DNA from 4 places in the Variovorax raffinosi genome. Region 2 is predicted to be linked to each of the others. Evidence: predicted binding sites of a transcription regulator. Region 2 holds the regulator's gene; each other region holds the start of a gene.

Region 1 (7,025 bases), on a different contig from region 2:
AGTTCGATGATCAGCCTCAGCTCTTTGTGCAGCTGCATGCAGACACTCCCGGGAATGCCCGAGGCGTACCTTTCGACCGGGTACATCTTCAATGCGCCCTCCCAGGTCTTGCGCACCAACGTCTGCGCGGCGGTTTCGTTGTTGCCCACCATCTCGAGCGGGTACTTGTAGGTCTCCCGAATCACCTTCGGATCGAACCTGCACCGCTGCGCCACCACCAGCGTATTCGCCAGCATCTGCGGCAGATAAAGCCCGGCCAGCCGCATCCGCTGCCGCAGATGCCGCTCGGCGTTCGACTCCAGCGCAAAGCCGCATTCGGCCACGGTCTTGCCTTCGCGCACGGCCGTCAGCACGTCATGCAAAGGCTTGCAGGCACGCACATGCATGCGCACATCGCCGGCCGCCACCAGCGGAACGCCGGCCTGCTCGCCCGCCTGCATCAGCGTGACGAACCACAGGTCGTCGTCGAGTTCGTTGAACAGCTCCATCGCCAGCCAGAGGTTGGTGCCGTAAAGCGCCTTGGCGGCCATCAGGTCTTCATGCAGCGTGGCGACATCCACCGCGCCGCCGGGAGCGCGATGCGGCACGAAAAGAACCTGGCAGTCCTGCAGCGAGGCCACGTTGCTTTCTTCCCAGCTCACGCGGTATTGGCCCTTGGGCAATTCGGTGTTGCGCGCGGCGGTGATGAACTCGCAGAGGTTGCCCCAGCCCTCGGTGTCGTTCGCGATCACCACGAGCTTGAAGCGCTCGAAACGGAACTCGCTGCCGAACAGCAGTCTGAAATCGGGGTGGCGCGGAATCGGTGGCTCGTCGGGGTGCTCGCGTTCGTACTCGTCCAGCTTCGCAGGCAGGTCGCGCAACGCGACATGCGCACGCACGATGCCCGCCACCGAACATTCATCGGTGATCGCCAGCGCCGAGTAACCCAGGTGGTAGGCGCGCTCCACCATGTCTTCAGGCATCGATGCGCCGCGCTGGAAGCTGAAGTTCGTGAGGCAGTGCAGCTCGGCATAGTCGGGCAAGCCCGGCACCGGCCTGAACCGCTGCGGCAGCACATGCACCTTGGCAGGCATGAGCGCCCGCATCTGCTTGCCGCTGGGATCAGGCATAGAAGCCCTGCAGATACCAGCGCACTTCGCCGGAAGAAAAGCGCGCGGCAGGCCGCTCGCGAAAGATCCACACCAGCCCGGCTTCGGGGCTTTCCGCGACGTAGTAGTCGCGCATCGCGGGCTGGCCGCCGTCGTCCTTGTCGCCCCACCAGCCGGCTTCGACGCGCTGCGGTCCGATCAGCTTGCTCAGCGGCCCGCGATAGCACGGCCGCTCGCCGTCCATGTCGAGCAGCAAGGGTTCGGGCAGCAGCCACGGCGGATAGCTCGCATCGGGTTGCGAGGCCGCGGCCTTGGCATCCTTTCGGACCTTCTCGGGCGCCTTGTCTTTCTGCAGCGCGGGCCGCCATGCCTGCTTGCGCTCCGGCCGGTGGTCGGCCTGCGCCGAGGGCACCAGCACCTGCTGCGCGCCGAGCCGCACGCTGAGCCGCTCGACCATCTCGTGCAGCTTGTCGCCCTTGCGGTTGTCTTCCGGCAGAAAGCTGGTGCTGGCACCGGCCCACGGATCGGTTTCGAGGGTGCGCAGCTTCAGCCAGCTCGCGGGCGCGGCCAGCGTGGTGAGCGCCAGTTTTTCGGACAGCAGGCGGCGCAGGTGCGCCATGTCTTGCGTGGGTTCGGCGGTGCGCACGGTGACCTGTTGGTGCGGCGGCAGGTTCACGCCGTTGAAGCGCTTGAGGTCGAGCGTCCATTGCAGCTCGAGCGCACGCGCGCCGCGCTGGCGTGCGCGCAGCCAGAACTGCAGCGTCGTCAGCAGGCGGTTGGCCGACCACATCAGCTCGGGCGCGGTCTCGGCCAGCGCGGGCAGCTCCAGCTTCTGCTCGAACACGTCGGGCAGCGTGAGCCAGGTGTGGCTTTCGGGGCGCAGGCCCCAGGCCATGTCGAGCGCTTCGCGCAGGCCCGCGCCAAAACGCCGCGTGAGGCCGCCGCGCGGCAAGGCGGCCACGTCGCCCCAGGTGCGGCAGCCGAGCCGCGCGAGCAGGTCGAGGTGGGCATGCGCGGCGCTCAGGGTGTCGAGCGGCAGGCGGCCCGGAATGTCTTTCGGGCGTTCCTCGTTGCGCGAGAACAGGCGCAGCCGTGCCAGCGCGATCAGGCTGGTGGCGCCCTGCGCGCCCAGCATGCGCGCATCGGGAATGGGGTTGGCGGCGAGCAGCACCCGCATCATCTGCAGCCGCCCGCCCCACAGGCGCTCGCAGGCGGAGACTTCGAGCATCAGGGCTTCGTCTTGCCAGGCGACATGGGGCGTGTATTGCAGCGCCCACCAGCCCAAGGCCTCGGGCGTGGGCAGGGGCTGTGCGTCAGGTGTGTCGGGCGCGTCGGCGTCAAGCGACCACCGCAATGCGATCCAGTGCATTGGGGCCTCCTTTCCACGCGTCGATGCGCACCACGGTGGCCGACGACGCCGCGTCACCCACAGGCACCGTGCCCAGTTGCTGCAACCGCAGCCTGCGCCGCAACCGGGCGGCGGCCAGCAGCGCGGTCATGCGCTCGTTGCGCGCGGGCAGCATCACCGGCGAAGCCAGCGGCGGGCCGCGACGCTTGAGGATGTGCAGCTCGATCTGCGCGCTGTCGCTCTCGCAGCGTTCGACCTGGATGCGAAGCCGCGCGGGCGAGGCCGACTGCGCCACCGCCTCGGGCCGGCACACGAACAGCAGCACCTCGTGCTGGGCGGCAGCCAGTTGCAGCCGCCGCAGCTCGGCCACGCGCGCCTGCGGCAGCCAGGCCACGACGGCGGCCACGTCGGCGCAGCGCAGCGCCTGCTCGCAGGCCCACAGCCGTGCGGGCGCGGCATCGCTCTTGACCCACATCAAGGCCTCCACCGGCAGGCCCTGCGCCGCGAGCGAGGGGCCGCAAGGTTCATAAGGCGCGCCGATCAGCACCACCGGTCCGCCGCGCGTTTCCACCGCCTGCGCCAGCGCGGGCAGCAACAGCCGCCAGACATGGGCCTCGGGCGTGCCCTGCAGCAGCTCGGTCATGGCGCCGACCGGCCAGCCGCCGCCGGGCAACTGCGCATCGAGCGCGGCATGGCCGGTGGCCGTGACCTGCGCGTCGGCCAGGCCGAGTTCGTCGGCATGCCAGACGCCACGGCCTGCGGCAGCGGAAAAGGAGTCGAGGAAAGGAAGGCCCATGATTGCACCGTTAACTGTATTTTTATACAGTATTTCATGGGTCGCAAGAAAGAAGATGTTTTTCTTCCTCGCTTGGCTTTTCATATTCCCATGGCTCATGCCAAGGCGCCCAGAAGTCGTTTGAGCCGGGGCCGTGCTTTCGCTCCAATGCCAGGCAAAGGAGCCCCGCATGAACCACCCCACCGTCACCGCCGGCCTGAACTACCTGCAGCCTTCCGCGCTGCGCCCGTTCAGCTACACCTTCCAGCCGCCACCCGACACACCCTGGGAAAGCGGCAGCTACGAGTTGCGCCCCATGCCGATCTCGGATGCACGCGCCGCCGCGATGCCCACCGACATCGAGCGCGAAGGTTTCGTGCTGCGCGATGCGCCCACGGCCGTGGCCGACTTTCTCGACGATGCCGAGGTCACGGCCGTCTACCACCGCGAGGCGGCCGAACTGGCGCTGCAGGTGACGGGCGGCGCGCGGGCCTACGTGTTCGACCATCTGGTGCGCCGGCGCGAAGCCGACCGCGCCGCCTTGAGCTTCGGCCGCCGCGCGAGCGACGGCAAGGCTGCTGCCAACGGCCGCATCCACAACGACTACACCGAGGAATCCGGCCGCCGCCGGCTGGCCATGGTGCTGGCCGACCCTGGCGCGGCCGCGGCCGTGCGGCGCTATTGCATCGTCAACGTCTGGCGCTCGATCAAGGGCCCGGTGCTCGACACGCCATTGGCCGTGTGCGATGCACGCTCGGTGATGGCGAAGGACCTGGTCAGCGCCGAGGTGCGCTACCCGCGCCGCACCGGCGAGATCTACCTGGCGACCCATTCGCCATCGCACCGCTGGTCGTATTTTTCGGCAATGGACCGGCACGAGGCGCTGGTCTTCAAGCAGTACGACTCGCAACTGAGCGGCGTGTCGCGCTACACGCCGCATGCGGCCTTCGACCACCCCGATGCGCCCGCCGACGCGCCGCTGCGCGAGAGCATCGAGGCCCGCTGCCTGGTGGTGTTCGAATGACGCCGCACACACGCCCCATGCTCGATTTCTGGTTCGACTTCGGCAGCAACTACAGCTACCTGAGCGTCATGCGCATCGAGGAAGAAGCGGCACGGCATGGTGTCGACATCCGCTGGCGGCCCTTCCTGCTCGGGCCGATCTTCCGCTCGTGCGGCTGGGAGTCGTCGCCCTTCGTGCTGCAGAAAGAAAAAGGCGACTACACGTGGAAGGACATGGCCCGCCAGTGCCGCAAGTACGGCCTGCCGTGGCAGCAGCCGACCAGCTTTCCGCGCCCGGCGGTGCTGCCGCTGCGCATCGCGCTGGTGGGTGCCACGCAGCCGTGGATGGGCGAGTTCTGCCGCCGCACGATGGCGATGAACTTCGCGCAAGACCGTGGCATCGACTCGCCGCAAACCATGCATGCGCTGCTGAGCGAGCTGGGCCTGCCGGCGCACCGGGTCATCGATGAAGCCCTCTCAGACGCCAACAAACTGCGGTTGCGGCGACAGACCGAAACCGCTGCCGAGAAAGGCATCTTCGGCGCGCCCACCTTCTTTGCCGGCGACGAAATGTTCTGGGGCAACGACCGCCTCGACGAAGCGATGGCGTTCTGCAAGCAAGCAGGCTCAGGCGCCGCCTGACCGCTGTTGCCGCTGCGCCTCGGCCGCCAGCCAGGCCGCTACATGGCGCACTTCTTCGCGCGGCTCGCCCTCGGCCTGGATCAGCCAATAGGCATGCCCCGATGACTGGGCCGGCTCGGGCGCGGCCACGCGCACGAGGCGCTTTTCGTCGAGCAGCGGCTGGATCAGTTCGAGCCGCCCCAGCGCCACGCCCTGCCCGGCCAGCGCCGCCTGGATCAACTGGTCGTACTGGTTGAAGTGCAGCACCGCCTGCGGCTTGGCATCGGCCCAGCCCACCGAGGCCAGCCAGTCGCTCCACTGCAGCCACGGGTGCTGCGGATCGTCGAACGCCAGCAGGCACAGGCCCGACACGGCCCCGGCCGAGCGCAGCGACTTCAGGCCCAGCGAAGGGTGCGCCACGGGTGCCACCGTTTCGCCGAAGAGCCGCAGCGCGCCGGCCGGTGCGAGCGCGGGCGTGGTGTAGCGGATGGCCAGGTCGATGCCTTCATTGCGCAGGTCGGCCAGCCGGTTGTTGGACGACACGCGCACGTCCACGCCCGGATGCAGCTTCTGCACATGGGCCAGACGCGGCAGCAGCCAGAGCCCGGTCATGCCGATGCTGGCGCTGAGCGTCACCGGGCGCTGCTCGCCCGCCTGGCGGATGCCGCCCATCACCTCCTGCAGTTGCTGCACGGCGCCGTCGGCACTGCGAAAAAGCCGCTCGCCCTCGGCGGTGAAGGAGATCGAGCGATGGCCGCGCACCAGCAGCTTCACGCCAAGCTGCGCCTCGAGCGCATGCACCTGCTTGCTGACCGCCGACTGCGTGATGCACAGGTCTTGCGCCGCGAGCGAGATGCTCATGCGCCGCCCCACCGCGACAAAGCCCCGCACCAGATCGAGCGAGGCCATGCGAAGGAGCGAGAGTGGCATTCCCATGATGAATATGAGAGCGGATTCTCATGCAGCAGGTGCCGCGCCACAACCACAGAGCGATTTACCCGCCGGGAGCCGCGCCTTAAGATGATTTATTAACAGTTTGTGACCATGACACACAAAAAGATTCATCTGCTGGCTTCGGCCTTGGCCGTGTCTGCCTTCGCCCTCCTCGGCCTGTCGCCCGCCGCGCAGGCACAGACCAAGCCGATCCTGATCGGCCAGACCTATGTGAAGACCGGGCCGCTGGCCTCGTTGTCGACCGAACCGCTCATCGGCATTCGCGCCATGTTCACCGCGCTGAATGCGAGCGGCGGCATCAACGGCAGGCCGGTCGAATTGCGCCAGCTCGACGATGCCTACGACCCCGCCAAGGGCGCCGAGAACGTCAAGGCCTTCGTCGGCGACGGCGCGGTCGGCATCCTGATGCCCATCGGCACGTCGTCGTCGGTCGGTGCGCTGAAGGCGGCCAACGAACTCAAGGTGCCCGTCGTCGGCCCGTACACCGGCGCGGGCCCGGTGGTGAAGTTTTCCGAATACGGCTTTCCGGTGCGCATCAGCTTCGACGAGGAGTACAGCCGCATCGTGAACCACCTCTTCACCATCGGCCTGTCGCGCATCGCCTTTGCGCACAACGACAACCCGGGCGCGCGCTCGGCGATGGAGAGCACGCAGAAGTTCATTGCCGAGCGCGGCGACAAGATGGTCGGCAGCGTGGCGATCAAGAACGACGGCTCGGACGCCGCCGAACGCGCCACCGAACTGGCCAAACTCAAGCCCAAGGCGGTGGTGCTGTCGGCCACCAACGACGTGGCGGCCAAGTTCATCACCGCCTACCGCGCGGCGGGCGGCGAGACGGCCTTCTATTCGTTCTCCTTCCTGAACGGGCAGAAGCTGTTCCAGGACATCAAGAAGGACGCGGCCGGCGTGGTCATCTCGCAGGTCGTGCCCTACCCGTGGAACAGCGCGATGCCAGTGATTGCCGAGTACCAGGCGGCCATGAAGAAGATCGGCGCGACCGAGTTCAGCTATGCCAGCCTCGAGGGCTACGTCACGGCCAAGGTCATGGTCGAAGGCCTGAAGCGCGCGGGGCCGAACCCCACGCCGGACACGCTGCACAAGGGCCTCGAATCGTTCAAGACGCTCGACATCGGCGGCATTGCCGTGTCTTACCGGCCCGGCGAGCATCGCGGGCTGACCTTCTCCGAATTGTCGATGCTCAAGGCCGACGGGCGCTATCTGCGCTGAGCCCTTCCGG
Region 2 (7,025 bases):
GACGGTCTCGGCCGATGGCCGTTATTCGGTCAACAAGGCCGCGGTGGCGGACCGCAATGTGGAAACCGTGGCCGCAGCGCTCGCCGCCGCAGCCACCGGCGGCAAGGACAGCGTGGTGATCATCAGCGCCGACGCAAGCAGCCCGCACCAGGCCGTCATCACAGTGATGGAAGCGGCTCGCCGCGTCGGCCTGATGCAGATCACCTTCGCGGCCCAGTCGACGGCGCAAGCCGGGCACTGAGTGCCTTCAGAAGGTCGCAGCAGCAGCATCGGCTCGTCGGGCTCGCGGCTGCAGGACGCCTGGCTGCATCGCGGGCCGCTGGCCTGCCTGCTCTGGCCGCTGTCGCTGCTGTACGCCGCACTCTTTGCTGTGCGGGGCTGGCTTTATCGCCTGGGGTGGCTTCGGACCGAGCGTGTGCCGGTGCCCGTGATCGTCGTGGGCAACGTGATTGCCGGCGGCGCAGGCAAGACCCCCGTCGTGATGGCCGTCGTTCGGCATCTCCAGGCGCGAGGGTTGCAAGTCGGCGTGGTGTCGCGCGGCTACGGGCGCCGCACCGACGACTGCCGCGAGGTGCTCGGCGACAGCGATCCGCGCGACGTCGGCGATGAACCCGCACTGATCCGCCATGCCACGAACGCGCCGGTCTTCGTCGCGCGGCAGCGCATCGAAGCCGCACGCGCCCTGCTGGCCCGGCATCCGGCCACACAGGTCATCGTCAGCGACGACGGCCTGCAGCATCTGGCGCTGGGACGCGATATCGAGATCTGCGTGTTCGACGACCGTGGCATCGGCAACGGCTGGCGGCTGCCCGCGGGCCCCTTGCGCGAGGCCTGGCCGCGTCGCTGCGACCTCGTGCTGCACAGTGGCGAGCGGCCCGCATTCGCCGGCGGCTACACCGCCACCCGCAGCCTTGCAGCAGACGCCTTGACCAGCGGCGGAGAGCACGTGCCCCTGCAGACCCTCGAAGGCCAGGCGGTGACCGCGCTGGCGGCCATTGCACGACCCGAGGCGTTCTTCGAGATGCTGCGCGCGCGCGGCCTGACGCTCGCCGAGACCATCGCACTGCCCGATCACCATGATTTCGACGGTTGGCAGCGCCCCCTCAACACCACCCACACCCTTGTCTGCACCGAAAAAGATGCGGTCAAGTTGTGGCGCCAGGCACCCGACGCACTGGCCGTGCCGCTGCACTTCGCCCCCTCCCCGGAATTCTTCACCGCGCTCGACGCAAAGTTATCATCGCTCGATGGATACCAAGCTGCTTGAACTGCTCGTCTGCCCTGTCACCAAGGGCCCTTTGACCTGGAACCCCGAGAAGCAGGAGCTGTGCTCGCGCAGTGCGCGTCTGGCCTATCCGGTGCGCGACGGCATCCCGGTGCTGCTCGAGAACGAAGCCCGCACGCTGTCCGACGACGAGCTGGGGCTGTGAGCTTCACCGTCCTTGTGCCGGCGCGACTGGCGTCGACACGGCTGCCCAACAAACCCCTTGCCGACATCGCCGGCGTGCCCATGGTGGTGCGTGTGGCCCAGCGCGCCAGTGAATCGGGTGCCGCGCGCGTGGTCGTCGCCGGGGACGATGCATCCATCATTTCGGCGTGTGAAGCGCATGGTGTCGAAGCCATCCTGACGCGCCAGGATCACCCCAGCGGCACCGACCGGTTGGCAGAAGCCTGCGAGCAACTGGGCCTGGACGGTGACGACATCGTCGTCAACGTCCAGGGCGACGAGCCACTGATCGACCCCGCCCTGATCGACGCCGTGGCGGCCGAGCTGGCGGCTCATCCGCAAGCCGCAATGAGCACCGCGGCCCACGAGATCGATTCGATCGGCGACTTCATGAACCCGAACGTGGTGAAGGCCGTGCTCGACGCGCAGGGCCACGCCCTTTACTTCAGCCGTGCGCCGATTCCCTGGTGGCGCGATGGCTCCGCCAACGGTGCGGCGCCGACCGTGCTGCCGACGCCCGCCCCCCTACGCCACATCGGCATCTACGGCTATCGCGCGGGCTTCGTGCGCAAGTTTCCGTCGCTGCCACCGTCTCCCGTCGAAGCGACCGAAGCGCTCGAGCAGTTGCGCGCGCTGTGGCATGGGCATCGCATTGCGGTGCATGTGAGCCACGTTGCCCCCGGACCGGGCATCGACACCCCCGAAGACCTGGCGCGCGTGCGCGCGGTCTTCGCAGCGAAAACCGGCCCCTGAGGCGAGGTGTCGCCCGAGTGAAGACAAGGGAAAATCCTCACTGGCACGCGTGCTATCCTCGATGCAATTCCGCCTTGCCCAGCCTTCGGGCCGACGCTCGGCGCGACACAAAATCTAAGAACCGTCCGAGGACACCATGAGACTAATTTTGCTGGGCGCGCCCGGAGCGGGCAAAGGCACGCAAGCGGCCTTCATCTGCCAGAAATACAGCATCCCTCAAATCTCGACCGGCGACATGCTGCGCGCCGCCGTCAAGGCCGGCACGCCGCTGGGGCTGCAAGCCAAGGCCGTGATGGACGCCGGTGCGCTGGTCAGCGACGACCTGATCATCAATCTCGTGAAAGAACGCATTGCACAGGCCGATTGCGCCAGTGGCTTTCTGTTCGACGGTTTCCCGCGCACCATTCCGCAGGCCGACGCCATGAAGGCGGCAGCCGTCAAGCTCGACTACGTGCTTGAAATCGATGTGCCTTTCGGCGACATCATCGAACGCATGAGCGGTCGCCGCTCGCACCCTGCCTCGGGCCGCACCTACCACGTCAAGTTCAATCCGCCCAAGGTCGAGGGCAAGGACGATGTGACCGGCGAAGAGCTGATCCAGCGCGAGGACGACAAGGAAGAAACCGTGCGCAAGCGGCTCGACGTCTACAGCCAGCAGACGCGCCCGCTGGTTGACTATTACTCGGCCTGGGCCAAGACCGATCCGGCCGCCGCGCCGAAATACCGCGCCATCAAGGGCGTGGGCACGGTCGATGAAATCACGCAACGTGCACTGGCTGCACTGAGCAGTTGATCTGACTTTCCAGCCGCCCCTCGACAAGTCGAGACGGCGGTTTTTATTTCCCCAGCAATTCCAGCATCAGCGCGATGCGCGCCTTCACGGGCGTGAGCGCGCCGGCATCGCGCAGCCGGTCGTCCGGCCTGGGCAGGATGCGTCCGTTGGCGCATCGCGTGGCGCGTAGCACTGCAACACCACTGTCTTGCGCCTTGAGCGCTGCCGCTTCCAACGCATGGTGCAGCGTGCCATTGCCGGTCGCGGCCAGAACCAGTCCACGCACAGGCTCGGCGCCACCCGCCTGCAGCAGCGCATCGACGAGCGCACCGCTTGCGCCGGCGTGGCTCATGACGATCTCGACGCGGGGCCACTGACCCACGGCGTCCAGGGCTTTCGAGCCCCCGGGTACAGCACCTTCAGGCCATGCCCTGACACGCCGCACCGCGCCCTCTTCCACATATCCGATCGGGCCGGCATCGCCTGAGGCGAAGGCATCGAGCCGGTAGGTGTGCACCTTCTGAATGTCCACACCACTGTGGACCGTGCCGGCGCAAACCACCGTCACACCTTGCGCACCAGCCGTTGCCGCCACCACGATGGCGTCACGCACGTTCTGCGGGCCGTCCGGCGCCAAGGCAGTGGCCGGACGCATCGCGCAGGTCAGCACCACGGGCTTGGCCGACGCAAGCACCGAATGCAGGAAGAACGCCGTTTCTTCCAGCGTGTCGGTGCCATGCGTGATCACCACGCCGGCCACATCGGGCTGCGCCAGCCAATGCACGCAGCGCTGCGCCAGCTTCTGCCAGATGTCGAACGACATGTCCTTGCTGTCGAGCTGCGCCACCTGCTCCGCCACCAGCGTCACACCCTCCGGCGCCTCGATGCCTCCCAGCAGATCGGCCACCCCCACCTGTCCGGCGGTGTAGCCGATGTTGTCGCCACTGCTGGCGGCCCGGCCGGCAATGGTGCCGCCGGTGCCCAGAACCACCACGCGACGCAACTCGGGCAAAGGGGAATTGGCCATGGCTTGTCAACTTCTAAAAACTGGTTAAAAATACAGGCACTGGATAAATAGCCAGTGCCGCAAGGAACCACATATGCAGTTCGCCGTGAAGCTTACAGCCCGCCAGCAGCAGATCCTGGACTTGATCCAGAGCGCCATCGCTCGTACCGGTGCGCCGCCAACGCGCGCCGAAATCGCCAACGAGCTGGGGTTCAAGTCGGCCAACGCCGCCGAAGAACACCTGCAGGCACTCGCCCGCAAGGGCGTGATCGAACTCGTCAGCGGCACCTCGCGCGGCATCCGCCTCAAGGGCGACGCATTGCGTTCGCTCAACGAAACACGCCATCGCGAAGGCGGCCAGTTCTCGCTCTCGCTGCCCGGCATGGCGCAATTGGCGCTGCCGCTCATCGGCCGCGTCGCAGCCGGCTCGCCCATCCTGGCGCAAGAGCACATCGACCAGACCTACTACGTCGAGAACACGCTGTTCCAGCGCCAGCCCGACTACCTGCTCAAGGTGCGCGGCATGTCGATGCGCGACGCCGGCATCATGGACGGCGACCTGCTCGCCGTGCAGGCCACCAAGGAAGCGCGCAACGGCCAGATCGTGGTGGCGCGCCTTGGCGACGAAGTCACGGTCAAGCGCCTGAAGCGCAACAAGCTGGTGATCGAGCTGCACGCCGAAAACCCCGACTACCCGACCATCATCGTGCAGCCCGGCGAGCCTTTCGAAATCGAAGGCCTCGCCGTCGGACTCATCCGCAACACCATGCTGATGTAGGCCGCGCGGCCTGCTCGCAGCAGCACCTCATCCGGCCGCAACAGGTGGCGGGCGTATGGCGCAAAGTCGCCATCACCCTGTCGCGGCCGATTCAAGAAATCCTGCCTGTGTTCAACCTCATATTTTTTTGGAGTTCACATGGGAATCGCCCTCCTCGCCATCGCTGATTTCTGGATGCCGCTGCAATCGCTCGCAAGCCGCCTGATGCCCGCTCGCCGCCCTCATCGCCGGGACCCGCTCGATCACAGCGAAAGCTCGGCGGGGCTGCGCTATGTCGCGGTGCGCCCCGCCTGCACCACCCGGTCCGGCAACGCCGCCGCGTCGGCAACGGCAGCCGCCGCACCAGCGCGCCCATTGCGCGTGGTTCGCGTGGTCGACCGGCAAGGCTCGCAACGCACCAGCAACCGCGTCGTCATCTCCGGCCGCATGGCCGACGTGTGCGCGGAACTCGACCGCCTCGCGGCGCTCGAGACTGCGGAAACCATGAGCACGGTGCCCCGCTCCACACGCCTGCACTGAGCCCAAACGCCCCTGCGAGCCCCTTCGGGGGCGGGTATCCAAACGTTCACACGCGCGACATCCCAATGCTGCGAGGCACAATGGCACGCCATGAACATTGTGATCCTCGACGACTACCAGGACGCCGTGCGCAAATTGCGCTGTGCCGCCAAGCTGGACGCGTACGCGGCCAAGGTCTATACCAACACGGTCAAGGGCATCGGGCAACTGTCGGTTCGCCTCAAGGATGCCGACGTGATCGTGCTGATCCGCGAGCGCAGCCAAATCTCGCGCCAGCTGATCGAAAAACTGCCCAAGCTCAAGCTCATTTCGCAGACCGGTCGGGTCGGCGGCCACATCGACGTCACGGCCTGCACCGAGCGGGGCGTTGCGGTGGCCGAGGGTACTGGCTCTCCCCAGGCGCCTGCAGAGCTCACATGGGCGCTGATCATGGCCGCCATGCGCCGGCTGCCGCAGTACATCAGCAACCTCAAGCACGGGGCGTGGCAGCAATCGGGGCTCAAGTCGGCCTCGATGCCGCCCAACTTCGGGCTGGGCTCGGTGCTCAAGGGCAAGACGCTCTGCATCTGGGGCTACGGCCGCATCGGCCAACTGGTCGCGCGCTATGGGCAGGCTTTCGGCATGCAGGTCGTGATCTGGGGCCGCGAAGCGAGTTGCGCCAAGGCCCGATCCGACGGCTTCCAGGTGGCGCAGAACCGCCACGAATTCTTTGCCCAGGCCGACGTGCTGTCGGTGCACCTGCGGCTGAACGAAGAAACCAACGGACTCATCACGCTGGAAGACCTCTCGCGCATGAAGCCGACGGCGCTGTTCGTCAACACCTCCCGCGCCGAACTGGTCGAAGCCGACGCCCTGCTTGCCGCGCTCAATCGCGGCCGCCCGGGGCTGGCCGCCATCGACGTGTTCGAGAGCGAGCCGCCGCTGCAGGGCCACGCCCTGCTGCGCCTGGAAAACTGCATCTGCACGCCGCACATCGGCTATGTCGAGCAGGAAAGCTACGAGAGCTATTTCGGCCAGGCTTTCGACAACGTCGTGAGCTACATCAACGGCAACCCCACGAACATCGTGAATCCAGGCGCGCTGCAGGTTCGGCGGTGAAATCATGAGCCGGCCTGCGCCACGGGGCGCCCTCTGGGCGCTGCTGGCCGGCAACTTCGTGATCGGCACGGGCGTGATGGTCGTGCCCGGCACGCTCAATGAAATCAGCACATCGCTCGCCGTCAGTGCCGCAACCGCGGGCCAACTGATCGCAGCCGCCGCGGCGGTGATGTGCATCGGCGCGCCGCTGCTGGCTGCTGCAGTCGCAGGCTGGGACCGCCGGCAGTTGCTGGCCCTGACCCTGCTCTGGTACGCCGCAGGACACGCCCTGTCGGCGCTGATGCCGAGCTTCGGCACCTTGTTGCCGATGCGCATGCTCACGGTGATCGCCCCCGCGATCTTCACGCCGCAGGCCGCCGCCTGCGCCGGCATGCTCGTGCCGCCCGACCAGCGCGGGCGGGCCGTGACCTTCGTCTTCCTGGGCTGGTCGATGGCCTCGGTGCTGGGCCTGCCCATCGGCGCGCTGATCGGCGGCCACCTGGGCTGGCGGATGGCCTTCATGGCGATTGCGGCGCTGAGTGTCGTGAGCGCCGCGTCGATCTGGCTCACCCTTCCCCAAGGCATTCGCCCGGCCGCGCTGACGGCGGCAGCGTGGTCGCGCGTGCTGCGCAGCCCGGTGCTGATGGGCATCGTCTCGGTCACCGCGCTGCAG
Region 3 (7,025 bases), on a different contig from region 2:
GCTGAAAAGAAAAAGGCAGAGAAGAAGGAAGCCAAGAAGGCTGACAAGAAGAAAGCCGAGAAAAAAGCCGACGGCAAGAAGGCGGACAAGAAATCCGCCAGGAAAGACAAGTCCGACAAGGACTGAGCATGAACAGCAGCAGCACCACGGCCGACTGGTTCGAAGACCGGATCGCCGCAGCGGTCGCGCCGCTGCTGCCGGGCTTCACGGTCGAGGTCGTGACCGAGGTCGACTCTTCCAACACCGAGCTGATGCGCCGTGCGCGCGCTGGCCGCACCGAGCCCGTGCTGCTCGTGGCCGAGCGCCAGACGGCAGGGCGTGGCCGCCTCGGTCGCCCCTGGCAAAGCACGCCGCAGCAGGACACCGCTGCCTCGCTCATGTTCTCGCTCGGCCTGCCGCTGGCGCCTGCCGACTGGTCGGGCCTGTCGCTCGCCGTCGGTGTCAGCGTGGTCGAGAGCCTGGACCCGACGGGCGAACACAAGGTCGGGCTCAAGTGGCCCAACGATGTGTGGGTCAACGACAGCAAGCTGGTCGGCATCCTGATCGAGACCGCGATGCCGCAGGCCGCGCGACAAGATGGACAGCGCTACGTCGTGATCGGCATCGGCATCAACATCGGCGCGCGCGAAGGCGACGGCATGCGCACGCCGCCCGCGTGGCTGCGCCAGTGGCGGCCCGAGGCGAGCGCGCCGGAGGTGTTGCGCGAGATGGCCGAGCCGCTGGTGCGCGCCGTGCTGGCCTTCGAGGCCGGCGGCTTCGCACCTTTTGCCGAACGCTTTGCCGCGCGCGACGTGCTGCGCGGACGCGAAGTGGTGCTGAGCGACGGCACCGCCGGTCTGTGCGAAGGCGTGGCCTGGGGCGGCGAGCTGCAGGTGCGCACCGACGCCGGCCTGCAACTGATCACCAGCGACGAAGTGAGCGTGCGCCCTCGCGGCATGTCTTTCTGACGCGGATGAAGTTGCGCCTGGTACTCGTCGTCCTGCTGCTGGCCAACGCCGGCTACTTCCTGTGGGCGCGCGGTGACCTGGTCGGCTTCGGCTTGGCGCCGGCCGGCCTCAACGAGCGCGAGCCGCAACGGCTTGCGCGGCAGATCCGGCCCGAGTGGCTGCAGATCCGCAAGGAACCCAAGGCCGGCACACCGGCGACCCCGCCCGCATCGGCGCCAGCGCCGTAATTGGGTCAAGCGGCGCGCGCGAACATCCGCCGCGCCTTGGCCAGCGCGGCCTGCAATTTTTCTTCGGACGGTGGTTCGTGCGAACTTGAACTCAGGCCGAACTTCTTGCCCGCGATCTCCTGCACCGCGACCAGGATGCCGCGAAGCGCGACCGCATCGGTCTCGGCTTCGAGGGCTGTGCGCAGACATTCGAGCGCCTTGGGCGCCGCGCTGCGGCGGTTGAGCACGATCTGCATCAGCGCACTGGCGGCCCATTGCCGGTTCGCGGCGGCGGGGTCGTCGGCGAGCAGCGGCGTCACCTTCGCGATGTCGCTCGTGCCGCCGAGCCAGCCGATCACCCACAGTCCCTTGCAGCGCAGGTCTTCGTGCGGCGACGCGAGCGCGGCGCGTGCCAGTGCCACAGTCTCTTTCAGGCGGCGGCCCTTGCGGTATTTGAAGGCGCCGAGCATCTGCAGCACGGTCGCCTGCATGGACGGGTCCTGCTCTTGTTCGAAGCAGGCGAGCAGATGGTCTTCGGCTTCATCGCCGCGTTCGCCGAACTTGCGGCAAAGCCAGTCGTACAGCTCGCTGTCCATGCCGGTGTCGTGCAGCAGTTCGTAGTGGAAGGCCAGTGCCTGGGGCGATTGAAGCTCCAGCAGGTCGGCGCCGAAGTCGAACATGTCCGACACGTCGGTGTCGGTGCGGATCGTCTTGAAGCGGCGGCGCAGCGCCTCGATGGCCTTGAACTCCCCGGCGGATGCGCTCATTCCAGATGCTCTCCTTCGAAGCGAACGGTGAAGAGCGCCCCCGGCGGATGCTTGCCGGGATGCGCGTCCTCCAGTTTCACCTGCGCGCGGTGCTGGTTGGCGATCTCGCGCACGATCGGCAGGCCCAGCCCCGAGCCGTCGGCCTCGTTGCCGAGCACGCGGTAGAAGGGCTCGAACACCAGCTCGCGGTCGGACTCCGCGATGCCCGGGCCGTTGTCTTCCACCTGCAGCAACAGCACATGGCCGAAGGGGTCGGCAAGCACGCGCACGGTGATCCGGCCGGGTCGTTCGGGAGGCGCCGAGGGCGTGTAGTTGAGCGCGTTGTCGACCAGGTTGCGCACCAGCTCCTTGAGCAGCGTCGGGTTGCCGTCGAACACCACGCCGGGCGCACCTGCCTGGGCGCCCTCGTAGCCCAGGTCGATGCGCTTTTCGATCGCGCGCGGCACGGCCTCGCGCACCACCTCGATGGTCAGCCGCGCCAGGTCGCAAGGCTGCTGATGCGTCATCGCGCTGGTGCCTTCGGCGCGCGCGAGCGACAGCAACTGGTTCACCGTGTGCGTGGCGCGCACGCTGGCGCGGCCGATCTGCTTGAGCGATTGCTTCAGCTCGTCGGCATTGGCGCCTTCGCGCTGCGCCAGGTCGGCCTGCATGCGCAGGCCCGCCAGCGGCGTCTTGAGCTGGTGCGCCGCATCGGCCAGAAAGCGCTTTTGTGTGTCGATGGAATCGTTGAGCTTGTTCAGCAGCTCGTTCACCGACGACACCAGCGGCACCACTTCGAGCGGCACGGAAGATTCGTCGAGCGGACTCAGGTCGCCGGGGCGCCGTTCGCGGATGCGCGCCTCCACCACCGACAGCGGCTTGATGCCGCGCACCAGCGCCAGCCAGATCAGCAGCACCGCCAGCGGCAAGATCGCGAACTGCGGCAGCAGCACGCCCTTGATGATCTCCAGCGCCAGCACCGCCTGCTTCTCGCGTGTCTCGGCCAGCTGCAGCAGCGTGGGCGGCACGTCCGCGACGCCGCTGGCGATCCACAGCGAGGCCACGCGCACTTCCTTGCCGTGCAACGCGCTGTTGTGCAGGAACACCTGGCCGGGCGGCAGCGGCTCGTCGAGACCGGGCATCGGAAGGTCGCGATCGCCGCTCAGCAGCGTGTCGTGGCCGTCGAGCAGCTGGTAGTACACATTGCCGGCGTTGTCGGCGCGAAGGATCTCGCGCGCCGGCTGCGAGAGCACGAACTGCGTCTGCCCGTCCTTCACCGTCACGAGTTCGGCCAGCGCCTTGACGTTGTGTTCCAGCGCGCGGTCGAAGGGCGCGTTGGCGATGCCCTGCGCCACCAGCCAAGTGACGCCGATGCTCACCGGCACCAGCAGCAGCAGCGGCGTGAGCATCCAGTCGAGGATTTCGCCGAACAGGGAGCGCTGGGCGCGCTGGAAGAGCTTCACTTGATTCGCCCCCAGGCCTTGCGCACTTCGCGTCGCTTCGCCAACGCCCTACCAGGGGCCATGCCTGCGGCCCGGCGAAGCCGGCTCCACGGCATTTCCCGCACGCAGGGGTACATCAGTTCTGGATCTTTTCGAGGCAGTAGCCCAGGCCGCGAACGGTCGCGATGCGCACCGGCCCCTTCTCGATCTTCTTGCGCAGCCGGTGGATGTAGACCTCGATGGCGTTGAGGCTCACCTCCTCGCCCCATTCGCAGAGGCGATCGACCAACTGGTCCTTGCTGACCAGCCGGCCGGCGCGCTGCAGCAGCACTTCGAGCAGGCCGAGTTCACGCGCCGACAGCTCGATCATCTTGCCGTCGATGGTGGCGACGCGGCCGGCCTGGTCGTAGACCAGCGGGCCGTGGCGGATCGCGTTGCTGGTGGTGCCCATGCCGCGCCGCGTGAGGGCGCGCACGCGCGCTTCGAGTTCCTGCAGGCTGAAGGGCTTGGCCATGTAGTCGTCGGCGCCGTGGTCCAGTCCTTTGACGCGCTCTTCCACGCTGTCGGCCGCCGTGAGCACCAGCACCGGCAGTTGCGAGCCGCGCGCACGCAGGCGTTTCAGGATCTCGATGCCGTGCAGGCTGGGTAGCCCGAGGTCGAGGATCAGCAGGTCGAATTCGTCATGGGTCATGAGCGCGGTGTCGGCCTGCGAGCCGTTCGCCACGTGGTCGACCGCCGCGCCCGAAGTGCGCAGGCTGCGCAGCAGGGCATCGGCCAGCACCTGGTCGTCTTCGGCAATCAGAATTCTCATGTGCCACCTCCGGCCGGTTCGGGCGCCGTGCTGGCGCCGCTCGCATTTGTCTCGTTCTCTCTCCCCCGGTGAAGTCTAGCCCGCCGTATAGGCTTCCAGTCCGATGGTTACCACGGTGGCAATGTCGTCGCCGACGCTGCTGCGGAACTCGCGCTCGGCCTGCGTCACCGCGCTGCGGAAGGCATCGAGCCAGGCCAGGCCGTCAGTGGTGAAGAGCACGCGGCGCGCGCGCGCATCGAGCGGATCGGGCCCGCGCGTGACCAGCCCCCAGGCCTCGCACTGGTCGACCAGCGCGCCCATCGCCTGCTTGGTCATGCCGGCGCGCTCGGCCAGCTCGGTCAGGCGCGAACCCTCGCGCGCCAGGTGCCGCGTGATGTGGACGTGCGCGGCGCTCACCTGGGCGCGCGCGGCAAGGTTCGACAGGGCCAGCGGCACGTCGAGGTCGTGCGCCATCAGCGCCAGCACGCGCTCGTCGAAGCGGCGCATGGCGTGGCCCAGCAGGCGGCCCAGGTGGGTCTGTCGCCAGGCATCGGAATCGGTCGGGAAGGCGGCTTCGGACATGGCGCCAAATGGTAAAGCAAACTGACCAAAAAATGGGTTTACTCAAACCAATGAGCCTCTACACTACTGTTCAAGCATCCAGCCTGTGGTTAAAAGCAGATGGGTGAAACCAGACACCAACCGTTGATTTTCAAGGAGATTTCCACATGGACGCAGTCGTCAAGGGCGCAAGTATCTCGGTCGCCAACAGTGAAAAGGCCAAGGCCCTGCAGGCCGCGCTGGCCCAGATCGAAAAGCAGTTCGGCAAGGGCACGATCATGCGTCTGGGTGAAGGCGAGGCGCTCGAAGACATCCAGGTGGTCTCCACCGGCTCGCTGGGCCTGGACATCGCGCTGGGCGTCGGCGGCCTGCCGCGCGGCCGCGTGATCGAAATCTACGGCCCGGAATCCTCGGGCAAGACCACGCTCACGCTGCAGGTCATCGCCCAGATGCAAAAGCAGGCCGGCACCTGCGCCTTCGTCGACGCCGAACATGCGCTCGACGTGCAGTACGCCCAGAAGCTCGGCGTGAACCTGTCCGACCTGCTGATCAGCCAGCCCGACACCGGCGAGCAAGCGCTCGAAATCGTCGACTCGCTGGTGCGCTCGGGTGCCGTCGACCTGATCGTCATCGACTCGGTCGCCGCCCTCACGCCCAAGGCTGAAATCGAAGGCGAAATGGGCGACTCGCTGCCCGGCCTGCAGGCCCGCCTGATGAGCCAGGCGCTGCGCAAGCTCACCGCCACGATCAAGAAGACCAACTGCATGGTCATCTTCATCAACCAGATCCGCATGAAGATCGGCGTGATGTTCGGTTCGCCCGAAACCACCACCGGCGGCAACGCGCTGAAGTTCTACGCCTCGGTGCGCCTGGACATCCGCCGCATCGGCACCATCAAGAAGGGCGACGAAGCCATCGGCAACGAAACCAAGGTGAAGGTGGTCAAGAACAAGGTCAGCCCTCCGTTCAAGACGGCGGAGTTCGACATCCTGTTCGGCGAGGGCATCAGCCGCGAAGGCGAAATCATCGACATGGGCGTCACGGCCAAGATCGTCGACAAGTCGGGTGCCTGGTACGCCTACAACGGCGAAAAAATCGGCCAGGGCCGCGACAACGCCCGCGAGTTCCTGCGCGAGAACCCCGAGCTGTCGCGCGAGATCGAGAACAAGGTGCGCGAGTCGCTGGGCATTCCGCTGCTGGCCGCCGATGCCGGGTCGGAACCTGAAAAGGCCGAGAAGCCCGCCAAGGCGCCGAAGGCCGACAAGGCAGACAAGAGCGAGTAAGTTGGTTCGGGCGCGGCCTGTCGCGGGCCGCGCGAGCGACGACCTGATCACGCATGGCTTTTGCAGCCCCTTCCCTCAAAGGCCGCGCGTTGCGCCTCCTGAGCCAGCGCGAGCATTCGCGTGCGGAGCTGGAGCGCAAGCTGGCCAAGCACGAAGAAGAGCCCGGCACGCTGGCCCGCGCGCTCGACGAACTGGCCGCCAAGGACTTCATCAGCGAGCCGCGTGTGGTGGCCTCGGTGCTGAACCAGCGCGCCGCCCGTTCCGGCGCGTTGCGGGTGCGGCAGGAGTTGCAGGCCAAGGGCATCGCGCCCGAGGCCATCGCCGAAGCGGTGGCCAGCTTGCAAGACACGGAAGTCGAACGCGCCACGGCGCTGTGGCGTCGCCGTTTCGACGCAGCGCCCGCCGATGCCAAGGAGCGGGCCAAACAAATGCGGTTTCTGCTGGCGCGCGGTTTTTCGGGCGCGGTGGTGGCCAAAGTCCTCAGGAGTGACTTCGATGAAGCAGACGAATGAAGACCTCGCCGTGCAGTCCCGCGTCGTCACGCAGCGTGTGGCCTGCGAATGGCGTCGCGCCTATGCGTTGGCTGCCGATCCGGCGCGTTTGCCTGATTGGGCGAGCGGACTGGCCAAGAGCGCGTTGGTTCGCCACGGCGACCACTGGATTGTGAAAACGCCCGAGAGCGGCGACGCGCACATGCGCTTTGCGCCATCCAACGACTTCGGCGTTCTCGATCACTGGGTCGCGCCTGAAGGTGTGCCCGAGGTCTACCTGCCGTTCCGGGTGATCGGCGTCGCGCCGGGCGCTTGCGAATTGCAGTTCACGTTGCTGCGCCAGCCGCACATGGACGATGCGGCGTTCGAGCGTGATGCGGAATGGATCGCGCGTGATCTGCAGGCGTTGCGGCATCTGCTTGAAGCTGGCTGACTCGGCCTTTTGAAGGCCGTTCACGAGCGGGGCGGGTTCGGGTTCATTCGGGGCGAGTGCGAATGACACCGGGTGCTCCCCTCCGCGAATGTCCCCCGCTTCGCTCCTCCTTTATTTCGCTGCGGG
Region 4 (7,025 bases), on a different contig from region 2:
TCACCCTGGTCGTGGGATGGCCGGCCGGCGGCCCGGCGGACAACGTGGCCAGGCCGATCGCCGCGCGGATGTCGGTGCTGCTCGGTCAGCAGTTCATCGTGGACAACCGGCCGGGTGCGGGCGGAAACATCGGCTCCGAGTTCGCCGCGAGGGCCAGGCCCGATGGCTACACCCTCATGCTCGCCACGGTTGCATCGCACGGGTGGAACTCGGCGCTGTACCCGAAGCTCGGCTACAGCCCCATGGAAGACTTCGCTCCCGTCGGCATGATCAGCACGTCGCCCGGGACTTTGCTGGTGCCCGCGGCGTCTGCGTTCCACACGGTGCGCGACCTCGTCCAGTTCGCGCGGGCGAACCCGGGCAAGCTGAACTACGGCTCGGCCGGCGTCGGCTCTTCGCAGCACATGGCCGCCGCCATGTTCAGGAAGCTCACCGGCGCCGATATGACGCACATACCGTTCAAGGGCACCGCCCCGGCGATGGTCGAACTGATCGCGGGCCGTGTGGACATGATCATCACCACCGGAGCGACGCCTTTCGTTCATTCGGGAAAGCTGCGTGCACTGGCCGTGGCGGCCCGGCAGCGTCTGCCTGCCCTGCCCGACGTACCCACCTTCGAGGAAGCGGGAGTGGCAGGCTTCTACACAGACAGCTGGTACGGGCTCGTCGCGCCCGCCAACACGCCGCGCCCCGCGCTGAACACGCTGAACGCCGCGCTGATCAAGACCATCGAGAGCCGGGAGATCCAGAAGCAGTTCGCCGACCAGGGCGCGCTTGCGGCCAGGCCGCTGTCGATCGACGAATACTGGCTGTTCGTCAGAAAACAGATGCCCGAGGCTGCGGAACTGGTTCGCAACTCGGGCGCCACGATGGAGTGAGCTTGCGCGCGCGACCGGCGGCCTGCGAGCGTCAAAACAGGTTGCCCTGCCCCACAGCGCCAGGTGGTCGGAACGCGGTGAGGTCGAGCGGAATTCGCTCGCGGTTGAAGCCCAGGCGATTCGTCGCCTTCTGGAAGCGCTGGTGGATCAGGTCGGCCCACAGGCCGCTGCCCTTCATGCGCGTGGCGAAGTCGGCGTCGTAGTCCTTGCCGCCGCGCATCTCGTGGATGCGCGCCATGATGCGGTCCGCGCGCTGCGGGTAGTGCAGCGCCAGCCACTCCTTGAACAGCGGCGCCACTTCCCACGGCAGCCGCACCACCGTGTAGAAGGCACGGCGCGCGCCGGCCTCCCACGCCGCTTCGAGCACATGCTCCATGTCTTCGGTGACGAAGGGAATCTGCGGCGCCACGCTCACGCCCACCGGCACGCCGGCCTCGGCCAGCGTGCGGATGGTGCGCAGTCGCCGATGCGGCGCGGCCGCGCGCGGCTCCAGCTTGCGGGCCAGCTCGCCGTCGAGCGTGGTGATCGTGATGTACACGGCGGCCAGATGCTCGGCCGCCATCGGCGCGATCAGGTCGAGGTCGCGCTCGATCGCGCTCGACTTGGTGACCAACGCAAAGGGATGCCGCACTTCTTTCAGCAGCTCGACGACCGAGCGCGTGAGCCGCAGTTCGCGCTCGATGGGCTGGTAGCAGTCGGTGGCAGTGCCGATGGCGATCTGGCTCGGCCGATAGTTCTTGCGCCCGAGTTCGGCGCGCAGCACCTCGACGATGTTGCGCTTGGCGATCAGCTTGGTCTCGAAGTCGAGCCCGGGCGAGAGGTTCAGGTAACTGTGCGTGGGGCGCGCAAAGCAGTAGATGCAACCGTGTTCGCAACCGCGATAAGGGTTGAGCGCGCGGTCGAAGTAGATGTCGGGCGAGTCGTTCTCGGTGAGCACCGACTTCACGTCCTCGAAGCGCACTTCGGTCGCAATCGGCATCAGCTCTTCGGCTTCGGCCACGCCTTCTTCGAGCGTGCCCCAGCCGTCGTCGAAGGCATTGCGCTCGTCCTTCGAGAAACGGTGCGCCAGCCGAGTGGCCGCACCACGGCCCTTGATGATGTGAATGGGAACCTGGGCAGCGGGCATGGCAAATCCTTTGGATGGAATTTACTGTTTATTCATACAGTATTCCACCGATTCACCAACACCACTGCGTTTTTACATTTCTCTATTGACAGAAATATAGGAAATCCTAAACTCGCGGCCATGGAACTCACCGACATTCAACGCAAGTTCGTCCTGCACTGGGGCGAAATGGGGTCCATGTGGGGCGTCAACCGTACCGTCTCGCAGATCCACGCCCTGCTCTTCGCCCACGGCAAGCCGATGCATGCCGAAGAGCTGTCCGACACGCTGGGCGTTGCGCGCTCCAACGTCAGCAACAGCCTGAAAGAGCTGCAGGCCTGGAACCTCGTGCGCATCACCCACATCATGGGCGACCGTCGCGACTATTTCGAGACCAGCGTCGACGTGTGGGAGCTGTTCCGCACGGTCGTGCGCGAGCGCAAGGAACGCGAGTTCGACCCCACGGTCCGCATGCTGCGCGAGCTGGTCACCAGCCCCGACTTCCAGAAGGAACCGGCCGACGCGCAGGACCGCATCCGCTCCACCATGGAACTCATGGACAAGCTCGCGACCTGGGCCGACGAGATGCTGCGGCTGTCGCCCGGCACGCTCGACAAGGTGCTGACGCTGGGTGCCAGCGTGCAGAAGTTCGTGCGCGGCGATGCGGCACCCACGGACAAGGGTGGCAAGGGCGAAGACCCGGACGCGCACCACGCCAGCCTGCCGATGATCTGAGTTCTCTTTTTTTGCCTATCAATTTCTGTTTCAACTGAAATATCGAGAACAAAGAACATCATGTCCAGCGCCGCCCTCACAACGTACCCGCTCACCGTCTACTTCGACGCGACCTGCCCGCTCTGCGTGGCCGAAATGGGTGCCATGAAGGCACGCGATGCGGCCGGCCGGCTCGATCTCATCGATTGCTCGCCCGCCGATTTCTCCGGGGGCCCGGCCTCGCGTGAAGCGCTGATGACGGCGATGCATGCAGTCGATGCCAGCGGCCGCGTGCTGTCCGGCGTCGGTGCCATTCGCGCCTGCCGCACAGCGGTGGGCCTGCCGGCCGGCGGCTTCCTGCTCGACCTGCCGCTCGTCGGCGCATTGGCCGACCGCGCCTATGCCGGGCTCGCGCGCAACCGCTACCGGTTGCCGCGCTGGCTCGTCGCACGGCTCGTGGGGCGTGGCGCCATCGCGCCGGCCACCTGCGCAGATGACAGCAACTGCCGCATCTGAAAAGCGAACGAACGAATCACGCTGTCACGCCCCCAGGGAATCACAAGAAACCAACGTCCGAAGGAGCCTCGATGCCCAACGTCTTCCAGCCCGACTTCCGCATGCCCGGCACGTCCGAAGCAGCACGGCCCGCGATGGCCTCGTCGGCCACTTCGTCGATCACACGCGAAGACACGCAGGACTACTTCACCGAGGTCGCCGTCGACTACAGCGCCTGGAGCCCGAGCTACAACATGCACTTCGGCTTCTGGCGCCTGGGCCTCAACCCGCTGCGGCGCGAAGGCATGCTGGTGGAGATGAACCGCATGGTCGGACGGGCGCTCAGGCTCGATGAACCGGCAAGCCATTCGCAGCGCCGATGCGTGCTCGACCTGGGCTGCGGCGCCGGCGCCACCGCGCGCACGCTGGTCGGCGACGACGCTTCGCTCTACGCGGTCACCGTGACCAACGTGCCGGTGCAGAACGGCATCGCCGCACGGCTCGACGCCAGGGCCGGCGTGGCCGATCGCGTCGCGCACATCGAGGCCGACTACACGCGCACCGGCCTGCCCGCCGCGCAGGCCGATGGCGCCTGGGCCCTCGAAAGCGCCTGCTACGCCGAGGGCACCGCCAAGGTCGACTTCGTGCGCGAGGCCGCGCGCCTGCTGAAGCCCGGCGCGCGGCTGGTGGTGATCGACGGTTTCCTGCTGCGCAAGAAGCCCGGCCGCGTCGCCGGCTGGCTGCATCGCCTGTGGGCCGACAGCTGGGCCGTGCCGACGCTGGCCGTGCGTGAAGACTTCACTGCAGCCTTGCGCAACAACGGCTTCGAGGACATCCAGTTCAAGTCGCTGCGCTGGCGCATCGCGCCCAGTGCGTTGCACATTCCCGTGCTGGCCACGCGCTTCACGTTGGCCGAACTCTGGAAGGCGCGCGGCCAGCTGAGCCCCTGGCGCCGCAAGCACATCGTGGCGAGTTACTGCGCGCTGGCGCTGGGCATGTTCTGGCGCGACTTCGACTACGGGATGGTGACTGCTACTCGCAGCGCGTGAGTCTTTGGTGCTGTCGTTCAAGGCTTGTGCGAATGACACCAGGTGCTCCCCTCCGCGAATGTCCCCCGCTTCGCTCCTCCTTTATTTCGCTGCGGGGAGCACCTGGTGTCATTCGCACATGGACGCGCTGCTGGCGTGCAGCCGATCAACAACCGCTCTGTCCAACGCTCGCGCCGATACGGGGCTCTTTTTCGCGAAATAAAGGAGGAGCGAAGCGGGGGACATTCGCGAAAAAGAGCACCGTGTCGGCGGGAGCGTCGCCCTGAACAACAACCGTCAAACACAACGCAACAAAACAGACGACAAAGGAGCACAAAAGCCCATGAGCACAGAACACGAAGACACCCGCCTGTCCGAACTCGCGCCCGCCACACCCGATGACAGTGAGCCGACCGACGAACCCCGCCGCCGCATGCCCTTCGCCTGGTTCTGGCCCCTGCTGGCCGGCGCAGCGGTGGCATTGCTGTTGCGCATCGCCTTCAGCGGCGGACCGGGCCATCGCTTCTCGCCCATGCTCGGCGCCTTCGTCTATTTCGTGCCCTCGCTTTGCGGCGCGGTCACGGTCTACATGGCCGAGCGCATCGAACGGCGCAGTTGGGGCTACTACCTCTGGGCGCCCTGGGTCTCCACGGCGCTGTTCGTCACCGGCACCCTCGCGATCTTCATCGAAGGCCTGATCTGCGCGATCGTCATCATCCCGCTGTTCGCCATCATGGGCAGCGTCGGCGGCCTTGCAATGGGCATCGTGTGCCGCATCACCAACTGGCCCAAGCCCGCGCTGTACAGCTTCGCGATGCTGCCGCTGATACTCGGCGCCATCGAGCCGCAACTGCCCGACCCCGACCAGTTTTCCTACACCTCGCGCACGCTCTTCATCGCCGCGCCCGCCGAGCGCGTGTGGCACGAGTTGAACGATGCACGCGACATCCGCCCGAGCGAAGTCGGCGATGCCTGGGCCTACCGCATCGGCGTGCCGATGCCGGTGTCCGGCGTGACCGTCGATACGCCCGAAGGCCGCGTGCGTCAGGTGCAGTGGCAAAAGAACGTGCACTTCGACGAACTCATCACCGACTGGCAGCCCGGCCGCGTGCTGAAGTGGCGCTACCGCTTCACGCCTGATTCCTTCCCCGCCGGCGCGCTCGACGATCACGTGATGATCGGCGGCCAGTACTTCGACCTGCGCGACTCCACCTACACGCTGACACCACGCAACGGCGGCACCGAGCTGCGCATCGACGTCTCATGGCGGGTGAGCACGCGCTTCAACTGGTATGCCGACCCGGTCCTGCAGTTCCTGCTGGGTGACGGCGCGGAACACATCCTGCGCTTCTACAAGGCGCGCAGCGAAAGCACCATGGCAGCCGCAGGATGATGACGAAGAACAACAACAACACGCAACCCGTCTTCCAGCAGGCGCTGGGCCCGGGATGGGACCAGCTCGGCGACGTGATCCGGCGCCACTACACGATGGCGCCCTTCTCCGACGACCATGTGTGCGTTCGCGGCACGATGAGCGAAGTCCATCACGCACCCTGGGCCGCGCTGCTGATGCCGTTCGGCCGCATCTTCGGCGCGCTGGTGCCGCACACCGGCACCGACGTGCCGATCGAAGTGCACTACCGCTGCCACCCCGACAACCCCCACCTGTACTGGGACCGCGTCTTCCACTTCAAGGGCCGCCCGGACTTCCACTTCCGCTCGCACATGGAGCACACGCCCGCGCAGGGCAGCGAGGTGATCGAGTACGTGCGCTTCGGCATCGGCATGCGGCTGGCGGTGAGCGCCGAAGAAGGCGCGCTGGTGTTCCGCGACCTGGGCTACATCTGGCGCATCGCCGGCCTGCGCATTCCGCTGCCGTTGGGCCTGCTACTGGGCACGGCCTACGTCGAGGAACGGCCCGATCCGTCCGACCCCGACCACTTCACGATGAAGATGCTGCTGCGCCATCGCTGGTTCGGCGATGTCTTCCGCTACAGCGGGCGATTCCGATTGGCGCGCTTGGGGCCACAATGAGCGCACCATGCCGCGCCGCCCTGAAAACCTCTACGCCCAATACCACGCCCACGTCTACTTCGCCCCCGCCACGCTGGCGCAGGCCCGCGCGCTCTGCGAGCGGGCGGGCCATGAACTGATGGTGGTCGTGGGCCGCGTGCACGAACGGCTCGTGGGGCCGCATCCGCACTGGAGCTGCCAACTGGCCTTCGATGCCGCCGAGTTCGACCAGGTCATCGGCTGGCTTGAAGCCAACCGCGACGGCCTCGACGTCTTCGTGCACGGCGTGACGGGCGACGACTTTGCCGACCACACCACCCATGCGATGTGGCTGGGCAATGAAAGCGTGCTCGACCTGCGGATGTTCCGGCACTAACTAGCCCGTCTGCTGCTCTTCCCCGGCCGGCGCGCCGTGCACCTTGAAGAATCGCGCGCCCTCGACCTTCTGGCCGATCGCCTCTTCGTAGGCTGCGCGCACATCGTCGGGCTGCCCGGCCTGGCCGAAGAAGTCCTTCAGGTAGGGACCGAGCAGCGGATGCGCAGCCAGTTCCGCGCGCGGCAGGCCGTGGAGCATCTCGTCGCGGCAGGCCGATGGCAGATGCACGTCGCGGTTCTTTTCCGGATCGCGAATCAGCCCCTTGGGCTCGTGCGCCGGGTCGGCCTGCAGCGCCTCGAGTTCCTCGAAGAAACGACGGCGCATCATCACCACGCCCTTGTCGCTCTGGCCCAGCTTCTCGCGCGTGCGGTCGGTCACCGTGCCCTGCCCGACCCAGACCACGAAGTCCTGGTTGG

The links. Region 2 encodes LexA, which represses DNA repair genes until DNA is damaged. Its sites were predicted from a motif close to ACTGTATNNNNATACAGT; they were not measured.
Region 1: a site for LexA is predicted at 3,246-3,263, ahead of imuA (translesion DNA synthesis-associated protein ImuA). Genes of this name have one in related genera too.
Region 3: a site for LexA is predicted at 4,779-4,796, ahead of recA (recombinase RecA). Genes of this name have one in related genera too.
Region 4: a site for LexA is predicted at 2,028-2,045, ahead of ACSFB7_RS29675 (PA0069 family radical SAM protein). Genes of this name have one in related genera too.

The regions. Positions count from the first base shown of each region.
Region 1 is NZ_JBPJZR010000008.1:27,618-34,642, forward strand. Features, by position in the region: gene ACSFB7_RS22675 (error-prone DNA polymerase) at 1-1,109, opposite strand, end outside; gene ACSFB7_RS22680 (Y-family DNA polymerase) at 1,102-2,457, opposite strand; gene imuA (translesion DNA synthesis-associated protein ImuA) at 2,426-3,232, opposite strand; gene ACSFB7_RS22690 (CmcJ/NvfI family oxidoreductase) at 3,402-4,235, shown strand; gene ACSFB7_RS22695 (2-hydroxychromene-2-carboxylate isomerase) at 4,232-4,855, shown strand; gene ACSFB7_RS22700 (LysR substrate-binding domain-containing protein) at 4,841-5,764, opposite strand; gene ACSFB7_RS22705 (ABC transporter substrate-binding protein) at 5,879-7,015, shown strand.
Region 2 is NZ_JBPJZR010000003.1:259,108-266,132, forward strand. Features, by position in the region: gene ACSFB7_RS12285 (ExbD/TolR family protein) at 1-241, shown strand, start outside; gene lpxK (tetraacyldisaccharide 4'-kinase) at 242-1,267, shown strand; gene ACSFB7_RS12295 (Trm112 family protein) at 1,248-1,430, shown strand; gene kdsB (3-deoxy-manno-octulosonate cytidylyltransferase) at 1,427-2,200, shown strand; gene adk (adenylate kinase) at 2,337-2,993, shown strand; gene ACSFB7_RS12310 (asparaginase) at 3,037-3,999, opposite strand; gene lexA (transcriptional repressor LexA) at 4,073-4,756, shown strand; gene ACSFB7_RS12320 (hypothetical protein) at 4,895-5,275, shown strand; gene ACSFB7_RS12325 (D-2-hydroxyacid dehydrogenase family protein) at 5,366-6,373, shown strand; gene ACSFB7_RS12330 (MFS transporter) at 6,378-7,025, shown strand, end outside.
Region 3 is NZ_JBPJZR010000004.1:204,805-211,829, reverse strand. Features, by position in the region: gene ACSFB7_RS15115 (SET domain-containing protein) at 1-126, shown strand, start outside; gene ACSFB7_RS15110 (biotin--[acetyl-CoA-carboxylase] ligase) at 129-947, shown strand; gene ACSFB7_RS15105 (sporulation protein) at 953-1,174, shown strand; gene ACSFB7_RS15100 (HEAT repeat domain-containing protein) at 1,180-1,920, opposite strand; gene ACSFB7_RS15095 (sensor histidine kinase) at 1,917-3,362, opposite strand; gene ACSFB7_RS15090 (response regulator transcription factor) at 3,478-4,152, opposite strand; gene ACSFB7_RS15085 (MarR family winged helix-turn-helix transcriptional regulator) at 4,228-4,713, opposite strand; gene recA (recombinase RecA) at 4,860-5,975, shown strand; gene recX (recombination regulator RecX) at 6,029-6,487, shown strand; gene ACSFB7_RS15070 (SRPBCC family protein) at 6,471-6,899, shown strand.
Region 4 is NZ_JBPJZR010000012.1:188,644-195,668, reverse strand. Features, by position in the region: gene ACSFB7_RS29680 (Bug family tripartite tricarboxylate transporter substrate binding protein) at 1-878, shown strand, start outside; gene ACSFB7_RS29675 (PA0069 family radical SAM protein) at 910-2,004, opposite strand; gene ACSFB7_RS29670 (GbsR/MarR family transcriptional regulator) at 2,125-2,718, shown strand; gene ACSFB7_RS29665 (thiol-disulfide oxidoreductase DCC family protein) at 2,779-3,213, shown strand; gene ACSFB7_RS29660 (SAM-dependent methyltransferase) at 3,285-4,241, shown strand; gene ACSFB7_RS29655 (SRPBCC domain-containing protein) at 4,564-5,613, shown strand; gene ACSFB7_RS29650 (DUF4166 domain-containing protein) at 5,613-6,254, shown strand; gene ACSFB7_RS29645 (DOPA 4,5-dioxygenase family protein) at 6,262-6,609, shown strand; gene ACSFB7_RS29640 (Rieske 2Fe-2S domain-containing protein) at 6,610-7,025, opposite strand, start outside.